DNA from 3 places in the Pseudomonas sp. H1_G08 genome. Region 1 is predicted to be linked to each of the others. Evidence: riboswitches for the same ligand, from Rfam matches in the RefSeq annotation. Region 1 holds a riboswitch; each other region holds the start of a gene.
The links. Region 1 has a riboswitch for cobalamin ahead of AB4N85_RS10335 (ABC transporter substrate-binding protein). Riboswitches for the same ligand answer to the same signal wherever they lie in the genome.

Region 2: linked by a shared signal. The riboswitch ahead of cobO (cob(I)yrinic acid a,c-diamide adenosyltransferase) and the one ahead of AB4N85_RS10335 (ABC transporter substrate-binding protein) in region 1 are both predicted to bind cobalamin.
Region 3: linked by a shared signal. The riboswitch ahead of cobW (cobalamin biosynthesis protein CobW) and the one ahead of AB4N85_RS10335 (ABC transporter substrate-binding protein) in region 1 are both predicted to bind cobalamin.

The regions. Positions count from the first base shown of each region.
Region 1 covers NZ_CP162822.1:2,293,377-2,299,789, forward strand. Annotated here, with positions in the region: gene AB4N85_RS10320 (ABC transporter ATP-binding protein) at 1-283, shown strand, start outside; gene map (type I methionyl aminopeptidase) at 487-1,278, opposite strand; gene AB4N85_RS10330 (ParD-like family protein) at 1,275-1,502, opposite strand; cobalamin riboswitch at 1,640-1,831, shown strand; gene AB4N85_RS10335 (ABC transporter substrate-binding protein) at 1,972-2,985, shown strand; gene AB4N85_RS10340 (FecCD family ABC transporter permease) at 2,982-3,998, shown strand; gene AB4N85_RS10345 (ABC transporter ATP-binding protein) at 3,995-4,759, shown strand; gene metE (5-methyltetrahydropteroyltriglutamate--homocysteine S-methyltransferase) at 4,970-6,413, opposite strand, start outside.
Region 2 covers NZ_CP162822.1:724,961-731,373, forward strand. Annotated here, with positions in the region: gene AB4N85_RS03350 (C40 family peptidase) at 1-11, shown strand, start outside; gene AB4N85_RS03355 (C40 family peptidase) at 227-763, shown strand; gene AB4N85_RS03360 (PQQ-dependent sugar dehydrogenase) at 891-2,204, opposite strand; gene AB4N85_RS03365 (hypothetical protein) at 2,271-2,855, opposite strand; cobalamin riboswitch at 3,018-3,247, shown strand; gene cobO (cob(I)yrinic acid a,c-diamide adenosyltransferase) at 3,331-3,942, shown strand; gene AB4N85_RS03375 (cobyrinate a,c-diamide synthase) at 3,939-5,339, shown strand; gene bluB (5,6-dimethylbenzimidazole synthase) at 5,336-5,986, shown strand; gene cbiB (adenosylcobinamide-phosphate synthase CbiB) at 5,983-6,413, shown strand, end outside.
Region 3 covers NZ_CP162822.1:1,538,124-1,544,536, reverse strand. Annotated here, with positions in the region: gene cobN (cobaltochelatase subunit CobN) at 1-2,296, opposite strand, end outside; gene cobW (cobalamin biosynthesis protein CobW) at 2,299-3,363, opposite strand; cobalamin riboswitch at 3,463-3,674, opposite strand; cobalamin riboswitch at 4,582-4,800, shown strand; gene AB4N85_RS06970 (CbtB domain-containing protein) at 4,924-5,121, shown strand; gene AB4N85_RS06965 (CbtA family protein) at 5,133-5,834, shown strand; gene AB4N85_RS06960 (cobalamin biosynthesis protein) at 5,831-6,244, shown strand; gene cobM (precorrin-4 C(11)-methyltransferase) at 6,323-6,413, shown strand, end outside.

The sequences.
Region 1 (6,413 bases):
AAAGGCCTTGGCGCTGAGCACGCAGCAGGCGCTGGATGAGCCGCTGGCGGCGGGCTGGAATGAGGTGTCGGCGAACGTTGTGGAGGTGCTGTTTCTCGGTGAGAGCCAGACCTGCAGCGTGGTGACTGCGGGCGGGACGTCGATGACGGTGAAAGCGCTGTCGGCAGCGGGCATGCCACTCAAGGCCGGCGATCCGGTACGGGTGCGCTGGGCGACGGCGGATGCTTGTGTTTATACCGAGTGGACCGAGAGCGACTTGAACAAGGCTGCCGGTGCTCACTGATTGCGCTGAGTCAGTTGGATCTACCCCCTCACCCCAGCCCTCTCCCCCACGGGGGGCGAGGGGGAAAGGGAGCCGATCTTCATGCTGTTCAAAATGTAAGTTCGACTCGGTATCGCACGTCGGCGTATCTCGCAACAACACCTCGGTCAGTCCCCTCTCCCATTGGGAGAGGGCTAGGGTGAGGGCAAGCAGGCGACACGGTATTAGCCAATGGCCCGGTACCCTTCAATCTCATCCGGCCACGCCGTCAGCACTTCAAACCCGCTCTCCGTCACCGCGACCATATGCTCCCACTGCGCCGACAACGAGCCATCCTTGGTCAATACGGTCCAGCCATCCGGCATGTTCTTCACATGGCGTTTGCCGGCATTGAGCATCGGTTCCACGGTGAAAATCATCCCGGCCTTGAGCTTCAGCCCTTGATTGGGAAAGCCGTAATGCAGGATCTGCGGTTCGTCGTGATAGACCTTGCCGATACCGTGGCCGCAGTATTCGCGCACCACGCTGAAGCCCTCCGCCTCCGCCAGGCTCTGGATCGCATGACCGATATCGCCCAGCGTTGCGCCCGGCTTCACTGCACGGATGCCTGCGCACATCGCATCGTAAGTGGTCTTGATCAGGTGCTGCGCCTCGGGGCTTGCCTCACCCACGACATACATGCGACTGGTATCGCCGAACCAGCCATCCTTGATCACGGCGATGTCGAGATTGACGATGTCGCCATCCTTCAATGGCGTACCCGATGGAATGCCGTGACACACCACGTCGTTGACCGACGCGCAGACGGTTTTCGGAAAGCCGTGATAACCGACGTTGGCTGGCACCGCCTTCTGCACATTGACGATGTAATCGTTGCACAGTCGATCCAGCTCATCGGTGGTCACGCCAGCCTTCACATGCGGCACCAGCATTGCCAGCACTTCAGCGGCGAGTTTGCCGGCGGCGCGGGATTTTTCGATGTCGGCCGGGGTGTTGATCTTGATCTGGTTTCTCATGCGCTGACGGCTTCCTGAGTCAGTTGTTGCAGATCCAGCCCACCATTCTGTTCGGCGCGGATCAGCAGGCGGCAAATGGCGCTGTGGTCGAGATTGGGATGCAGCTCGGCGAGCATGCCGATGCGCATCCAGTGCTCAGCCTGCGCGTTGATCGAGCGGCTGAGGGCGTTGCTGGAGATACGCAGGTTCTCGTGCATGTCCTCTGAAATCTTTACGATGCCCATGTCTATATCCGATACGAAATGTATATGGATCGTATACTAGCCAAGCTTACCCTCGGATTGCAAACGCTCCGCCACGCAAACACGCACCCGTGCAGGAGCTGCCGAAGCAGATTCGGCTCCCCATCAGCGGCCTGATCGACTACCATGCCCGCGCCGGTTTCCACACGGAATTAATAGGGAATCCGAGGTGCTCCACGCATCAATCGGAACTGCCCCCGCAACTGTAGGTGCCGAGCCTGCTCCTCGACTGCCACTGGGTGAACCCCGGGAAGGCCGGAGCGTGGCGATGACGCATCAGTCAGGAGACCTGCCGGCACAGTGACTGACCAACCGGCGGGGTGTCCGGGAAGGACATCGTGCCGTGCGCATTTTCCCCGTGCCGGCCTTGCGTAGTTTCCACGACCGCGCCCGAGGTGTGTTTCCAAACCGTACCCGCCCGCTCCCGTACGGTTCCCCTGGAGACTGCCCCATGCTGCTGCCCCGCGTTGCCACCCTGCTCACCGCTCTGAGCCTTTGCCCCCTGGCGCAAGCGGCGCCGACTGCGTATCCGCTGACCGTCGAAAACTGTGGCAGCAGCCTGACCTTTCAACACGCGCCTGCGCGCACGGTGACCATTGGCCAGGCCGGCACGGAAATGCTCTACGCCTTGGGCCTGGGCGACAAAGTCGTCGGCACTTCGCTGTGGTTCAACGACGTGCTGGGCACATACAAAGCGCAGAACGACACGATCGAGCGCCTCGCCGACAACGAGCCGAGTTTCGAAGCGGTGATCGCTAAACGCCCGGAGCTGGTTGCCGTCGAGCTGGAATGGATGGTCGGCCCGCAAGGCGCGGTCGGCACTCGCGAGCAGTTCCATGAACTGAAGATTCCCACCTACCTGCTGCCCTCCGATTGCGAAGCCAAGGACAACCTCGTCGGTTCGGACGGGACGCGGCTGGCACCGTTTCGCATCGACAGCATCTACAAAAGCGTGAGCCAACTGGCGGCGATTTTTGACGTGCAGGCGCGTGGCGAACAGCTCAATGAGCAGCTCAAAGCCAGCCTCGCGCAGTCGATCGCCACCGCGAAAAAGCAGCAGCGCAAAGACGTCAGCGCCCTGGTGTGGTTCTCCAGCGCCGAGATGGACATCGAGCCTTTCGTGGCCGGGCACAAAGGCGTTCCCGATTTCATGCTCAGCACCCTCGGCGTGCGCAACGTCGTCGAGTCGGATGAAGAATGGCCAACGGTCGGCTGGGAAACCATCGCCAAGGCCAACCCGACGTTTCTGGTGATCGCGCGCATGGATCGTCGACGTTTCCCGGCGGACGACTATCAGAAGAAACTCGCCTTCCTGCGCAGTGATCCGGTGACGCGCAACATGGACGCGGTCAAGCACAACCGCATCATCATCCTTGACGCCATGGCCATGCAGGCCAGCCTGCGCACCTTCGACGGCCTCGCACAACTGGCCAGCGCGATCAACGGCTACGACCTGTCGCCATGAGCAGACGCCTGATCCGTTTGCTGCTGGTGCTGTTGACGCTGTCGGTCGCGCTGATCGGCGGCGTGGCGATTGGTGAGACTTCAATCGAGCCGAGCGTGGTGTTGCAGGCGCTGGCCAACAAGCTGTGGGGCGCCGGTTATGTGCTCGACCCGATCGACGAAGGTATCGTCTGGAACTATCGCCTGACCCGCGCGCTGGTCGCGGCGGCCTGCGGCGCCGGCCTGGCGACGTGCGGGGTGATCCTGCAATCGCTGCTGCGCAATCCGTTGGCCGATCCGTATCTGCTGGGTATTTCTGCTGGCGCCTCGACTGGCGCGGTGATGGTCGCCCTGCTTGGCGTCGGCGCCGGGGCGATTTCATTGTCGGTCGGTGCCTTTGCCGGCGCGGTGACGGCGTTCGTGCTGGTGATCCTGTTGGCGCGGGTCAGCGGCTCGGCCAGCGGCACCGGGCAGATCATTCTGGCCGGGATCGCCGGTTCGCAATTGTTCAATGCCCTCACCGCGTTTCTGATCACCCGCTCGGCAAGCTCCGAACAAGCGCGCGGGACCATGTTCTGGCTGCTCGGCAATCTCGGCGGCGTGCGCTGGCCGTCGGTGTGGCTGGCGGTGCCGGTGGCGGTGTTGGGGTTGGTTGTTTGTCTGTGGCATCGGCGGGCGCTGGATGCGTTCACCTTTGGTGCGGACTCGGCGGCGTCTCTCGGCATTCCAGTGCGACGTGTGCAGATTCTGTTGATTGGCTGCGCCGCGCTGGTGACGGCGGTGATGGTGTCGATTGTCGGCTCGATCGGCTTTGTCGGTCTGGTGATTCCCCATGCCGCGCGGTTGTTGCTCGGCACCGGCCATGCGCGTCTGTTGCCCGCCAGTGCGCTGGGCGGCGCGGTGTTTCTGATCGCCGCCGATGTGCTGTCGCGCACCCTGATCAAGGGTCAGGTGATCCCGGTCGGCGTGATCACTGCGCTGGTCGGCGCGCCAGTGTTCGCGCTGATTCTGGTGGGCCGGAGATCGGCGCGATGAACACGGTTCTGAGCTGTGCTGGGTTGAGCTTCAAGGTGCGCGGTGCCGAGTTGCTCAACGGTGTCAGCATCGACGTTCAGCGCGGCGAGACCCTGGGCATTGTCGGGCCGAACGGTTCGGGTAAATCCACGCTGCTCAAATTGCTGGCCGGCCTGCGCGAACCGAGCGCGGGCCATGTGCAGCTCGGCGGTCAGGCGCTGGGCAAAATGTCGCGGCGCAGCATCGCGCAGACGCTCGCGGTGGTTGAGCAACAGGCCGATACCGACGATGGCATTCGCGTGTTCGACGCGGTGGCGCTGGGGCGCACGCCGTGGTTGTCGGCGCTGCAACCGTGGTCGCCCGCCGATGACGCCATCGTCGAGCAAGCGCTGATTGACGTCGACGCCGTGCACCTGCGCAACCGCCTCTGGCGCAGCCTCTCCGGCGGGGAACGCCAACGCGTGCACATCGCCCGCGCACTGGCGCAGCGCCCGCAGATCCTGCTGCTCGACGAGCCGGCCAACCACCTCGACATCCAGCATCAGTTGAGCATTCTGCAAGTGGTGCGCGCACTGCCGGTGACCACGCTGATCGCTTTGCACGATCTCAATCAGGCGCTCAAATGTGATCGCCTGGCGGTGCTGGAGCGCGGGCGTCTGGTGGCACTGGGCGAGCCGCTGCAAGTGCTGACGCCGGAGCGGTTACAGACGACTTTCGGGGTCAGGGCGCACTATCTGACAGACCCGTTCGATGGTGCGCCGATATTGCGCTTCCTTGCCTGATGCATGGGTGGCTGACACACCGCTTTCGCGAGCAGGCTCGCTCCCACAAAGGATTTGTGTGTTGCCGTGAATGACGGGGAGAACGCGAATTCTGTGGGAGCGAGCCTGCTCGCGAAGGCGTCAGGTCATCCAACATTGATGTCGATTGACACACCGCTTTCGCGAGCAGGCTCGCTCCCACAGGGTTATGTATTCCCGGGCGGTAAAGGGTCAGGCCCACTCTTTGCGCAGTTGCCGCGCGGCGCTGACCATGTGCACCAGCGCCGCTTCGGTCTCTGGCCAGCCTCGGGTTTTCAACCCGCAATCGGGATTGACCCACAGGCGCTCCACCGGAATACGCTGCGCCGCTTTGCGCAGTAAGCCGACCATTTCCGTCACATCGGGAATCCGTGGCGAGTGAATGTCGTACACGCCGGGGCCGATGTCGTTCGGGTAGGCAAACGCTTCAAACGCTTCGAGCAGTTCCATGTCCGAACGCGAGGTTTCGATGGTGATGACATCGGCGTCCATCGCCGCGATCGACTCGATCACATCGTTGAACTCGCTGTAGCACATGTGCGTGTGGATCTGCGTTTCGTCGCGCACGCCGGAGGCGCACAGGCGGAACGCTTCGCTCGCCCAGTGCAGATACGCCGGCCACTGCGCCCGGCGTAACGGCAAGCCTTCACGGAACGCCGCTTCGTCGATCTGCACGATTTTGATTCCCGCCGCCTCCAGATCATTCACCTCGTCACGAATGGCCAGCGCCAGTTGTTGAGCCTGCACCTCGCGGCTGACGTCTTCGCGCGGGAACGACCACATCAGCATGGTCACCGGGCCGGTCAGCATGCCTTTCAAGACCTTGTCGGTGAGGCCTTGGGCGTAACGGATCCACTCGACCGTCATCGCCTGCGGGCGGCTGAGGTCGCCGAAAATCACCGCTGGCTTGACGCAGCGCGAACCATAGCTCTGCACCCAGCCAAAGCGGGTGAAGGCATAGCCGTCGAGCTGTTCGGCGAAGTATTCGACCATGTCGTTGCGCTCGGCCTCGCCGTGCACCAGCACATCCAGGCCGAGGCGCTCTTGAATTTCCACCGCGTGGCGAATCTCCGTGTGCATCGCATCGGTGTAATCGGCCGCGCTGAGCTTGCCTTGCTTGTAGGCCTGACGCGCCAGACGGATCGCCGCCGTTTGCGGAAACGAACCAATGGTGGTGGTCGGGAATAACGGCAGGTCGAGCTTGCCGCGCTGTTTGGCGATACGCTGGGCAAACGGCGATTGGCGTTGCGCATCCTTGGCAGTGATCGCCGCGACCCGCGCTTGTACCGCCGGTTTGTGAATACGCGGCGAGGCAGCGCGGCTGGTCTGCACCGAACGGCTTTGCGCGAGGGCACGCAGTACCTTCGGCGCTTCCGGTTCGCTGACCGCTTGAGCGAGCACGGCGACCTCTTCGCACTTCTGCACGGCGAACGCCAGCCAGCTTTTCAGTTCGGCATCGAGCTGGTCTTCGCGGCCCAGATCAACCGGGCTGTGCAGCAATGAACAGGACGGTGCTACCCACAAACGATCACCCAGACGCTCATGAGCATGGCGCAGCGTCGCCAGCGCGTTTTGCAGATCGCAGCGCCAGACGTTCCGACCGTTGACCACACCCAGCGACAGCACCTTATAAGCC
Region 2 (6,413 bases), 1.6 Mb from region 1:
CTCGCAAGTAACCTGCATGTCGCTGCGTTCGCGGCGACAAAACGGCACGGCAACGGAGTAGACCTAAACTTTACAAGGTGAAGTTAAAGTCTTACTTGAAGTTTGCCGCGTAGCCGCTAGAATCCTGAATCTATATTGATGGCAAACCGCCTGCGTGATGACGCAGGCGGTTTTGTTTCTGTCCATTCGGCAGAGAAAGCCGCAGCCAGATCAGGATGTTCTGCTTATGACGATGTCGGCCCGCCTCACCTTGATCCTTTGCGCCGCGCTGCTCAGCGCCTGCGCCAGCCGTACACCGCCGCCAGCCCCCGTGGTTCGCGCGCCGATCGTGTTCGCTCCCTCCCAGGCTTTTTCCCCCGTTGCTGAAGACGTGCTGTTCCGCGCCCTCGGCCTGGTTGGCACGCCGTATCGCTGGGGCGGCAACACGCCAGATTCGGGCTTTGATTGCAGTGGTCTGATCGGGTTTGTCTACCGCGACGCGGCGGGAATTTCGCTGCCACGCTCGACCCGCGAAATGATCGTCATGCAGGCGCCGAATGTCGGCAAGGAAGGCTTGCAAACCGGCGACCTGATTTTCTTCGCCACCAATGGCGGCTCGCAGGTCAGTCATGCGGGGATTTACGTCGGCGAGGGTCGCTTCGTGCATGCACCGGCCACTGGCGGCACGGTCAAGCTCGACAGTCTGTCGAAAGCGTATTGGCAGAAGGCGTATCTGAGCGCCAAGCGGGTGTTGCAGCCGGGGCAGCTGGCGCATAACCCCTAGTGCGTATGCATAACTAAATGTGGGAGCGAGCCTGCTCGCGAAGGCGGAGTGTCAGTTGACAATGATTTAACTGATAAACCGCTTTCGCGAGCAGGCTCGCTCCCACATTTTTTGCTTCGCGCTTAACTTACTTGCTGGCAGAAACGCGCCACACCTTGTTGCCCACATCATCCGCCACCAGCAAGCCACCTTGCTGATCGATGACCACGCCAACTGGGCGGCCCAGCGCATTGTCGTCCTTGTCGAGGAAACCGGTCAGCACATCCACCGGCTGCCCGGTCGGTTTGCCGCCAGTGAACGGTACGAAAATCACCTTGTAGCCACTGTGCGGTTTGCGGTTCCACGAGCCGTGTTGGCCAATGAATGCGCCTTCCTTGAATTGCGCCGGCAAGCGGTTGCCCTCGGCGAAGGTCAGGCCCAGCGAAGCGGTGTGCGGACCGACCGCGTAATCCGGAGCGATGGCCTTGGCCACCAGATCAGGATTCTGCGGTTTGACCCGCACATCGACGTGCTGGCCGTAGTAGCTGAACGGCCAGCCATAGAAGCCGCCGTCCTTGACCGAGGTGATGTAGTCCGGCACCAGATCGCTGCCGATTTCGTCACGCTCGTTGACTGCTGTCCACAATGCGCCGCTGGTAGGTTCCCAGGCGAGGCCGTTGGGGTTGCGGATACCCGAGGCGAAGATCCGGTGATTGCCGGTCGCACGATCCACTTCCCAGATCGCCGCGCGGCCTTCTTCCTGATCCAGACCGTTTTCGCCGACGTTACTGTTCGAGCCGACGGTGACGTAGAGCTTGTTGCCGTCCTTGCTGGCGATGACGTTTTTGGTCCAGTGGTGATTCAGCGTGCCGCCGGGCAAGTCGACGACTTTGATCGGTTGGGTCTTGATCTCGGTGGCGCCCGGCTCGTAGTTGAAGCGCAGCAGGCGGTCGGTGTCGGCAACGTACAAATCGTTGCCGACCAGCGTCATGCCAAACGGCGAATTGAGGTTCTGCAGGAACACCGTGCGGGTTTCTGCGACGCCGTCGTGGTCGGCATCACGCAGCAGGGTGATGCGGTTCGGGCTGGGCACGCCGGCGCCGGCCTTGCCCATGACTTTCTTCATCACCCAGCCACGAATGCCTTTGCTGTCATCGGGCTTGGGCGGCGCATTGGTCTCCGCCACCAGCACATCGCCGTTGGGCAGCACGTAGAGCCAGCGCGGGTGATCAAGGCCTTCGGCAAACGCGGCGACCTGGGTGCCGGCCGCTGCGGTCGGTTTCGCGCCGTCCGGCCAGCCCACCGCCGGGGCGATGTTGACTGTCGGGATCAGCGTCTTGTTCGGTTCGGGCAGTTTCGGTGACGGGCCGGTGCCGTCGGAGACTTGCAGGCTGGAGGTTTCACCGCAGGCGGCGAGCCCGCCAGCGACGGCGATGATAAGAGCGAGTTGGGCCTTGCGCATTGCTGATCTTCCCTATGAATGCATTCCTAAACATAGAGGAGGGCGCAGGCCCGATGGTTCAACTGCTCAACCGCGGGCTTCCTTGAACAGCATGGCGATGCCCGGATGATAGTTGCCCGCGTCGCTGTGCAATTTGCGATAGGCGTAGGGGAAATACCAGGCCACGGCGCAGGTGTGTTCCTTTTGCAGGTCGTCGACCATGTCCTGCAATTCTTCGGGGCTGGCGCTGTGCTGAGGTTTTTGCGGAGCAACAAAGAGGCAGCCGAGCTTGAGATCGCTGGCGTAGCTGATGCGCTTGGCATCAGCGGTGACGTCGAGCAGTGCCTGGGTCAGGTTGAGGTTGTTGACCCGTGGCCAGCGTTGCGTGGCCTGAATGAACGCGCGGTCTTCGGCGCCGGCAATCAGCAGGTCGGCGCGAGCATTGCGTTCGCCTTCTTCGTTCTGTTTGCGCGTGGCCGTGTCGTTCAGCGTGACCATTTCATCCATCCACGCCGCTGCCGCGAGCAGGCCGAGATTGGCTTTCTCGTCGTGCCAATATGGCGTGTCGTTGTCGCCGCGAACGGTGTTGTAGCGATCGATACAGTCAAACCAGCGTTCCAGCACCGGGCGCAGGAATTCCAGGCGCGGGTTGCTGATGATCATGCCTTGCATCGTCGTCATCCTTATTGTTGTAGTGGGCTTTTCGGGAAAAGCATGGCTCTTTGATATCACTTGTCGCAGTCTGGCACAAGATTGCCGCTGCACAATGGATCAGCGGCAGTTATTCGCGCGCAAAGCGCCTCTTCAATTGACGCTCCACCCCCAACCCTCTAACCTTCGCCGCTTGTTTCAGGTGCTCTGTGGCCCCGCGTCGACAGAGTGAAACAGGGAAGCCGGTGAGGGTGGTCTTCAAGCGAAGCCACGACGATCCCGGCGCTGCCCCCGCAACGGTAAATGAGTGAAAACTGCGCCTTGAGCCACTGCCTCGAAAGAAGCGGGAAGGCGCGCAGTCCGGCGAAACGCCGCTCATGAGCCCGGAGACCGGCCTGATCCATCTCAGCGGCATCACGGTGGGCGATGCCAGGCTTTTTGCCGTCTATTCTTGTGCCTGCCCGCCGTTATCCAGCCTCAACGGAGAGCTCCCCCCATGACTGATTCCCCCGAGCGTGACGAACGCCATCTGGCGCGCATGCAGCGCAAGAAAGCCGTGATCGACGAACGCATCGCCAGCTCGCCCGACGAATGTGGCCTGGTGTTGGTGCTGACCGGCAATGGCAAAGGCAAGAGCAGCTCGGCGTTCGGCATGCTCGCCCGCGCGATGGGCCACGGCATGCAGTGCGGCGTTGTGCAGTTCATCAAAGGCCGCAACAGCACAGGCGAAGAATTGTTTTTCCGCCGCTTCCCCGAGCAGGTGCGTTTCCACGTCATGGGCGAAGGCTTCACCTGGGAAACCCAGGATCGTCAGCGCGACATCGCCGCTGCGACCGCCGCTTGGGAAGTCTCGCGCGAATTGTTGCGCGACCCTTCGATCGGTCTGGTAGTGCTCGATGAGTTGAACATCGCCCTCAAGCACGGCTACCTCGATCTCGATCAGGTGCTCAGCGATTTGCAAGCGCGCCCGCCGATGCAGCACGTGGTGGTCACCGGTCGCGGCGCCAAGCCGGAAATGATCGAGATGGGCGACACGGTTACCGAGATGGGCATGCTCAAGCACGCCTTTCAGGCCGGGATCAAAGCGCAGAAAGGCGTCGAACTTTGAAGCAACCACGTCACTGCCCGGCGGTGTTGATCGCCGCGCCGGCCTCCGGTCAGGGCAAGACCACCGTCACCGCCGCACTCGCCCGTTTGCATCGCAACCAAGGGCGCAAGGTGCGCGTGTTCAAATGCGGTCCGGACTTTCTCGACCCGATGATCCTCGAGCGCGCGAGCGGTGCGCCGGTGTATCAACTGGACATGTGGATGGTCGGCGAGCAGGAAAGTCGCCGGCTGTTGTGGGAAGCCGCCGCCGAGGCTGACCTGATTCTGATCGAGGGCGTGATGGGCCTTTTCGACGGCACGCCATCCAGCGCTGATCTGGCGCGCCACTTCGGTGTGCCGGTGCTCGGCGTGATCGATGGCACCGCCATGGCGCAGACCTTTGGCGCCTTGGCGCTGGGCCTGGCCAAGTATCAGCCGGACTTGCCGTTCGCTGGCGTGCTGGCCAACCGCGTCGGCACCTTGCGCCATGCGCAATTACTCGAAGGCAGCCTCACCGAAGGTCTGCGCTGGTACGGTGCGCTGTCCCGCGAAACCGGTATCGAATTGCCGAGCCGCCACCTCGGCCTGGTTCAGGCCAGCGAATTGAATGATCTGGATCTGCGCCTCGACGCGGCCGCCGATGCGCTGGCCAGCAGTTGCGAGGTCGCGCTGCCACCGGCCGTTGAATTCGCCGGGCCTGACGTCATCGCCGCCGAGCCTCTATTAAAAGGTGTGCGCATCGCCGTTGCCCGCGATGAAGCCTTTGCCTTCACCTATGGCGCCAGTCTCGATCTGCTGCGGGCGATGGGCGCCGAATTGCGCTTCTTCTCGCCGATTCGCGACACCCGATTGCCCGAGGCGGACAGCCTGTATCTGCCGGGCGGCTATCCAGAGCTGCATCACGTCGCGCTGGCGCAAAACGCCTCAATGCTGGCGGCGATCCGCGCGCACCATGCGGCGGGCAAGCCGTTGCTCGCCGAGTGTGGCGGCATGCTTTATCTGCTTGATTCGCTGACCGACGTGGAAGGCACCCGTGCTGAGCTGGTCGGTTTGCTCAAGGGCGAGGCGGTGATGCAGAAGCGTCTGGCGGCGCTGGCGTTGCAGGCGGTTGAGCTGCCGGAAGGTTCCTTGCGTGGGCATACCTATCATCATTCCCTGACCACCACAGAGCTGACGCCGATTGCCCGGGGGGTGAGTCCTAATGGCGGGCGTGGGGCCGAGGCGGTTTATCGCGAGGGGCGGATGACGGCTTCTTATGTGCATTTTTATTTCCCGTCGAATCCGACTGCGATTGCCGCATTGTTTGCGCCAGATCGTGAGGCCGCCTTCGCGAGCAAGCTCGCTCCCACAGTGAATGGTGAGCTTCCTGAAGAAATGCGATCTCCTGTGGGAGCTGGCTTGCCAGCGATGGGGCCATGACCGACAACACCTTCTCCGAAGCCGAGCGCGCAGCGGTCTACAAGGCAATCGCCGAGCGCCGCGACATGCGCCACTTCACCGGCGGCAGCGTCGAGCCGCAACTGCTGCGTCGTCTGCTCGAAGCCGCTCATCAAGCGCCAAGCGTCGGCCTGATGCAGCCGTGGCGCTTCATTCGTATCAGCGATCGTGCTTTGCGCGGGCAGATCCGCGATCTCGTCGAAGACGAACGTATCCGCACCGCCGAAGCCCTTGGCGAGCGCAGCGATGAGTTCATGCAGCTCAAGGTCGAAGGCATCAACGATTGCGCCGAAGTGTTGGTGGCGGCGCTGATGGACGATCGCGAGAAACACATTTTCGGTCGGCGCACGTTGCCGGAAATGGACATGGCTTCGCTGTCCTGCGCGATCCAGAATCTGTGGCTGGCCTCCCGCGCTGAAGGTCTGGGCATGGGCTGGGTCTCGCTGTTCGAGCCGCAGGCCCTGGCGGATTTGCTCAAATTGCCGGCCGGTGCCAAGCCGCTGGCGGTGTTGTGTCTCGGCCCGGTCAAGGAATTCTATCCGGCGCCGATGCTGGTACTTGAAGGCTGGGCGCAGGCGCGACCGCTGAACGAGTTGCTGTACGACAATTATTGGGGAGTGAGTCAATGAGTGTGGCGTTGCTGAGTGTCGCCGCAGTAGCGCTGGATGCGCTGCTCGGTGAACCGAAACGCTGGCATCCGCTGGTGGCGTTCGGCAATTTTGCCGGGCGCATCGAGCAACGCTTCAACGCTGGCGGTCGTGGCTGGCGCAGCCATGGCGTGACCGCGTGGGTTATCGCGGTACTGCCGCTGACCTTGCTCGCCACGGCATTTTCCTGGGCGCCCTATGTCGGCTGGATTGTCGAGATTCTCGCGCTGTATTGCGCACTCGGCATGCGCAGCCTCGACGAACATGTCGCACCGGTCGCGGCTGCGTTGCGCGCCGATGATCTGGACGAGGCGCGCAAGCGCGTCGGCTATCTGGTCAGCCGCCAGACCAATGAACTGGACAGCAACGCCGTGGCCCGCGCCGCGACTGAGTCGGTGCTGGAGAACGG
Region 3 (6,413 bases), 760 kb from region 1:
TGATGGCCTGCAACTCGGTCGGGCGCGGGCCGCTCCACGGCTCGGCCAATGCGCAATCCAGCGGATCAAAACCCAGTTCAAACGCTTTGGCCAGTGCTCGCAACACACTCGACTGCGCACCCTTTCCGTCACCGCGCGGGATGCGCAGCAACGCCAGCAAGGTGTCGATACGCAAGCGCCCGCTCGGCGATTCACCAAAAATGTGCAACCCATCGCGAATCTGCGATTCCTTCAGATCGCACAGATAAGTGTCCAGACGCGGCAACCAGATCGCCGCATCGGCATCGCTGTCCAGCGCGGCATCCAGTTGCAATTCGCGGTCGATTTGCGTGTCTCGTACCAATTGCAGAATGTCGCGCTGCAACTCGCGGGCACGGCGCGGATCAAGCAGTTGCGCCTCGTAATATTCGTCGGCCAGCAGCTCCAGATTGCGCAGCGGCCCGTAGGTTTCGGCGCGGGTCAGCGGTGGCATCAGGTGGTCGATGATCACTGCTTGCGTGCGCCGTTTGGCCTGGGCGCCCTCGCCCGGATCGTTGACGATAAACGGATAGATATTCGGCAACGGCCCGAGCAGCGCGTCGGGCCAGCAGCCTTCCGACAGCCCCACCCCTTTGCCCGGCAGCCATTCGAGATTACCGTGCTTGCCGACGTTAATCACGCCGTGGGCGCCGTAGGTGTTGCGCAACCAGAAATAGAACGCCAGATAGCCGTGCGGCGGGACCAGATCCGGGTCGTGATACACCGCGCTCGGATCGACCTGATAACCCCGCGCCGGCTGAATGCCGACAAAGGTCAGACCGAAACGCAGACCGGCGATCATCAGCCGGCCGTCGCGACACATCGGATCGTTGTGTGGCGATCCCCAACGCTCGAGTACCTCGGCGCGATTCGCCTGCGGCAGTGCATTGAACATTGCCAGGTAATCGTCCATCGTCAGGCTCTGCTGGCACGGGCGCAGGTCGAGACTGTCGAGGTCGTTGCTGACACCGCCGAGCAATTGCTGGATCAGCTCGGTGCCGCTATCGGGCAACTCGGCCGTGACCGGATAACCCTCTTCGCGCAAAGCGCGGAGGATGTTCAGCGCCGCCGCTGGCGTATCGAGGCCGACACCGTTGCCGATGCGGCCGTCGCGGGTCGGGTAGTTGGCGAGGATCAGCGCGATGCGTTTTTCGCCATTGGGCACCCGCCCCAGAGCAATCCAGCGCCGCGCCAGTTCGGCGACGAAATCCATGCGTTCAGGTTGGGCGCGATAACAGACCACATCGGACTGGCTGCGCTCGCTGCGCCAGGCCAGATCCTTGAAGCTGATCGGGCGGCTGATGATGCGTCCGTCAAGTTCGGGCAAAGCAATGTGCATCGCCAGATCGCGCGGCCCGAGGCCCTGCTCGCTGTCGCGCCAGCCAGGCTCGTTGTCCTGGGCGCAGATCGCTTGAATCACCGGGATGTTGCGGCGAAACGGGCGCAGATGCGGCGCCTCGGGACTCGATTGGGCAAAACCGGTGGTGTTGAGAATCACCCCCGCCTCGACTTCATCCAGCCAGTCCTCGACCACCGACAAGCAACCGGGTTCTTTCAGACTGGCCACCGCGATCGGCAGCGGATTGAGCCCGGCTGCCTGCAAACGCTGACAGAACACATCGATGAACGCCGTGTTCGCCGCCTGCAAATGCGAGCGATAAAACAACAACGCCGCCACCGGTTGATCGGGCAGCCATTCGGCTTGCCAGTCACTCAGGGCAGCGCTGTTTTTCTGTGGGTGATAAATCGCCGTGCGTGGCAGGGTTTGCGGCTCGTTCCACGGGTAATCGCGGGCGAACCATTGGTTGCCCAGGCAACGGAAGAAATCCAGCGCGTTACCCATGCCGCCCTGACGCAGGAATTGCCAGAATCGATCGCGCACTTCGGCGCTGGCCGTGCTCAAGTCGCTGAGTTCGGGGTCCGGGCGGTCATCGCCGGGCACCAGGATCAGTTGCACGCCGCGTTCGGACAACTCGACCAGCCGCTCGACACCGTAGCGCCAATAGGCGATGCCGCCGTGCAGTGAGATCAGAATGACCTTGGCGTGGCGCAGCACTTCGTCGACATACAGATCGACCGAGGCATGATTCTGCACCTGCATCGGGTTGGCCAGACGCAGGCTCGGATAGTCATCGGGCAGTTGCTGCGCAGCCTCCGCGAGCAGCGCCAGGCTGGAATCGCCGCTGCACAGGATCACCAGCTCGGCGGGGGTTTGTCCGAGATCGGCAATGTTGTCGTCCGAGACGAATCCGCCGGGCTGGGTCCTGAGCAGGTGCATGGCTAAACGCTGAGCGCAGCGCGCAATTGCGCTTCGAGTTGTGCCGCATCAAGCTCCTGACCGATGAGCACCAGACGCGTGACGCGCGCTTCGTCGGCGCCCCACTGGCGGTCGAAATGCTTGTCGAAACGCGTGCCCACGCCCTGGATCAGCAGACGCATTGGTTTGTTCGGGATGGCCGCGAAACCTTTGACGCGCAGGATGCCGTGCTGCACCACCAGTTGCGTCAGCGCGTCGAGCAGCAAGCTTTCGTCGGCTTGCGGCAATTCGATGGAGATCGAATCGAAGGCGTCGTGATCGTGGTCGTCGTCATCACCGTCATGGTGATGATCGTGGTGGCTGTGGCGGCTGTCGATATGTTCTTCAGAGCCGGCACCGAGACCGATCAGCACGTCCAGCGGCAGGCGGCCGTTGCTGGCTTCGATGATTTTCACTGCTGGCGGCAGCTCTTCGGCGACTTCAGCGCGTACGCGAGCCAGATCTTCCGGGCTGGTCTGGTCGGCTTTGTTGAGGATGACCAGGTCAGCGCTGGCCAGTTGATCGGCGAACAATTCGTGCAGCGGCGACTCGTGATCAAGGTTCGGATCGAGTTTGCGCTGGGCATCGACCTGATCCGGGAACGCAGCGAATGTGCCTGCGGCGACCGCCGGGCTATCGACCACGGTGATGACTGCGTCGACGGTGCAGGCACTGCGAATTTCCGGCCACTGGAAGGCTTGCACCAGCGGTTTTGGCAGGGCTAGGCCCGAGGTTTCAATAAGGATGTGGTCGAGATCGCCGCGACGGGCAACCAGCTCGCGCATCACCGGGAAGAATTCTTCCTGCACCGTGCAGCACAGGCAGCCGTTGGCCAGCTCATAAACGCGGCCGCTGGCCTCTTCTTCGGTGCAGCCGATGGTGCATTGCTTGAGGATTTCACCGTCGATGCCCAGCTCGCCAAACTCGTTGACGATCACCGCGATGCGCCGGCCCTGAGCGTTGTCGAGCATGTGCCGCAGCAGCGTGGTTTTGCCCGAACCGAGGAAACCGGTGACGATGGTGACGGGGAGTTTGGCCAGTGTTTTCATCGGTATGCCCTTTGGCAAGCGGCGGGCATACGGGACGAGAACCGGCAGCGCGCATGCACGCCGGAAGCATTCGCCACCGGATCACCCCGCCCGGTTGTAGTGAGAATCTGTGACGAGGCAGGTCTCCTGGCTGACGGCGTTCAGGCGTTGGGCCTGGCGTCCATTGCGCCTTCCCGCTGGCTCATCGGTTGAGCTGGCAGTGGCGTGGCAACGAACATCACCGTTCACAGTTGCGGGGGCAGCCGCGGCTTTGACCGCGTTCCCTTCTTAGCTTCGGCGAGTGCCGAAGAACCTCGAAAGCGCAAGGCTACGCATGGGTCCGTCGTGGGTCAATGGTCGGTGAGTCTGAAACTGGGGGTATATCCGTTGCTGCGGTAACGGCTTCTTATGGTTTCGCTCTTACAGCGAGTCCCTTTTTCAAACGCCGGAGTGCCGGCCCAGCAAAAAGGAACCAAAAGGCTTTGCCCCGGCGTACGGCCCGCTCGCTGGAGCTGGGGTACCTTCGTTACGGGACCGATCCGGGCGCAGCGGCTACGGTTTGCTTCGCTGCACCTCCTTCCGCTGTGTACGACTGCGTCGTACGGTCGCTGCGCTCCCACCCCCGGATCGATCCCGTAACGAAGCCTGCCGAAGGGGCGAAAGATCAAAAGCCAGAGCAAAAGCAAAGGCAAAAGCAAAAGATCGCAGCCTTCGGCAGCTCCTACAGTTGGATCGCGCACCAGCTCAAGAACAGGTCGGATGTCAGGCCGCCTTCGCGAGCAGGCTCGCTCCCACAAAAGCAAAAGCAAAAGCAAAGCAGCGCAGCTGCCCGCGGCGCAGCCGCCCCACTCAACAATGAGCGCAAGCTCGAGTGCTCTTGATCTTGATCCACCGGCGACGTCGGAAGGCTGAGTGGAGGGATTGATCCGGGCGTGGGAGCGCAGCGACCGTTCGACGAAGTCGAACACAGCGGAAGGAGGTGCAGCGAAGCAAACCGGAGCCGCTGCGCCCGGATCAGTCCCGGAGCGAAGGAACCCGAGCCTGCGAGGGCCGAACGTAGGAGCAAGCCTTTTTGGGTACTTTTTCGGCGTTTGGAAAAAGTGCCTCGCCGTAAAGGCGAAACCGTAATCAGCAACACCCGCAGCAACGGATATACACACAAAAACACCCGAAAAAAAGCCCCCCCCGCAGCAACGGATCCGCCCCCGGAAATTGACTAAAAACCCAAACCCATGTTCTCCTGCACACCTTGTTACGGGTGCCCTTCACAGGGTGAAACGGGAAACCGGTGAATCATGTGCTTTACTCAAAGCCATGTCAGTCCGGTGCTGCCCCCGCAACGGTAAGCGAGCGAAGCGTCAGATCCACTGTGCCCCGGCATGGGAAGGTGATGCTTGCAGGTCGGCGACCAGCCAACCCCTCGCGAGCCCGGAGACCGGCCCGCAACACCCAGCGCGCGCAAGCGCCGCTGAACACAAACAAACCCGCGGTGGGCGGGCGCTGTTCGAAATCCCTGCGTGCCCGGCCCGCAGGGATTTTCATGCGCTCTGTTTACCCGCTGACATTTCAGAGGGAAGCGCTATGTCGATCATCAGTAACACCGTCAGCCACACTGACCACATCTCCAGCAGCACCACACTCGGCCAACGCGTCGCCGCCGCCCTCTTCGCCTCGATCCTCGGTGCCAGCCTGGTCTGGTTCGCCGGTTTCTCGCACATCGAAGCGGTGCACAACGCCGCCCACGATACCCGCCACAGCGCCGCGTTCCCGTGCCACTGAGGCCTGCCGAAATGATCAAACGTATCGCGCAAACCGCAGGCTTCACCGGCTTGCTGGCCGCCCTGCTGCTGACCCTGCTGCAGAGTTTCTGGGTATCGCCACTGATTCTGCAGGCCGAAACCTTCGAGAAATCCGAACCGGTCGCGCAAGTCCACGAACACGCCGCCGGCACCGCCGCCCACAGCCATGATGGCGAAGCCTGGGAGCCGGAAGACGGCTGGCAGCGTGTGGTCTCGACCACTGGCGGTAATCTGGTGGTGGCAGTGGGTTTCGCCTTGATGCTCGCCGGCCTGTACACCTTGCGCGCGCCGACCAAGACCTCGCAAGGGCTGCTCTGGGGTCTGGCCGGTTACGCCACGTTCGTTCTCGCGCCGACCTTGGGCCTGCCACCTGAGTTGCCGGGCACAGCCGCCGCCGATCTGGCTTCGCGGCAGATCTGGTGGATCGGCACTGCCGCTTCGACCGCTGTCGGCCTGGCACTGATCGCTTTCAGCCGTCACTGGCTGATGAAGCTTCTTGGTGTAGCGATTCTCGCCGTGCCGCATGTGATCGGCGCGCCGCAACCGCAGGTGCATTCGATGCTCGCTCCAAAGGCACTGGAAACCCAGTTCAAAATCGCTTCGCAGCTGACCAACGTCGCGTTCTGGCTGGCCTTGGGCCTGATCAGTGCATGGTTGTTCCGCCGCAAAAGCGCAGGCCCATATCAGGCATGACCGATGACCGCGCAGCGCCGACCCTCGTGGTCGGCCTCGGCTGCCAGCGGGGCTGCCCGGCCAGTACGTTGCGTGCGTTACTCGATCAAGCGTTGCAGGCGCACCGCATCGAGCTGCGAGCGGTCAAGGCTTTGGCGAGTATCGACCTCAAGCGCGACGAACCGGGGTTGCTGGAACTGGCCACACAATTGAACCTGCCGCTGCAGTATTTCAACAGTGCCGAACTGGCGCCCTATCAGCAGCGCCTCAGCCATCAATCGCAGATCGCCTTTGAGCGCACCGGCTGCTACGGCGTGGCGGAAAGCGCCGCGCTGGCGCTCGCCGAGCAACTGATTCAGGCGCCGGCGAAACTGCTGATCCACCGGCAGAAATATGCGCAGGCCACGCTGGCATTGGCCGGCGCTGCATAAAATCCCGATAATCCCCGCCATCGATCATGAGCACGCTTCATCTGCAGTGTGCCTGCGCCTCTTCACAAGGATTCAACGATGACCGTCTACTTCATCGGCGCCGGCCCCGGCGACCCGGAACTCATCACCGTCAAAGGCCAACGGCTGATTCGCAGCTGCCCGGTGATTA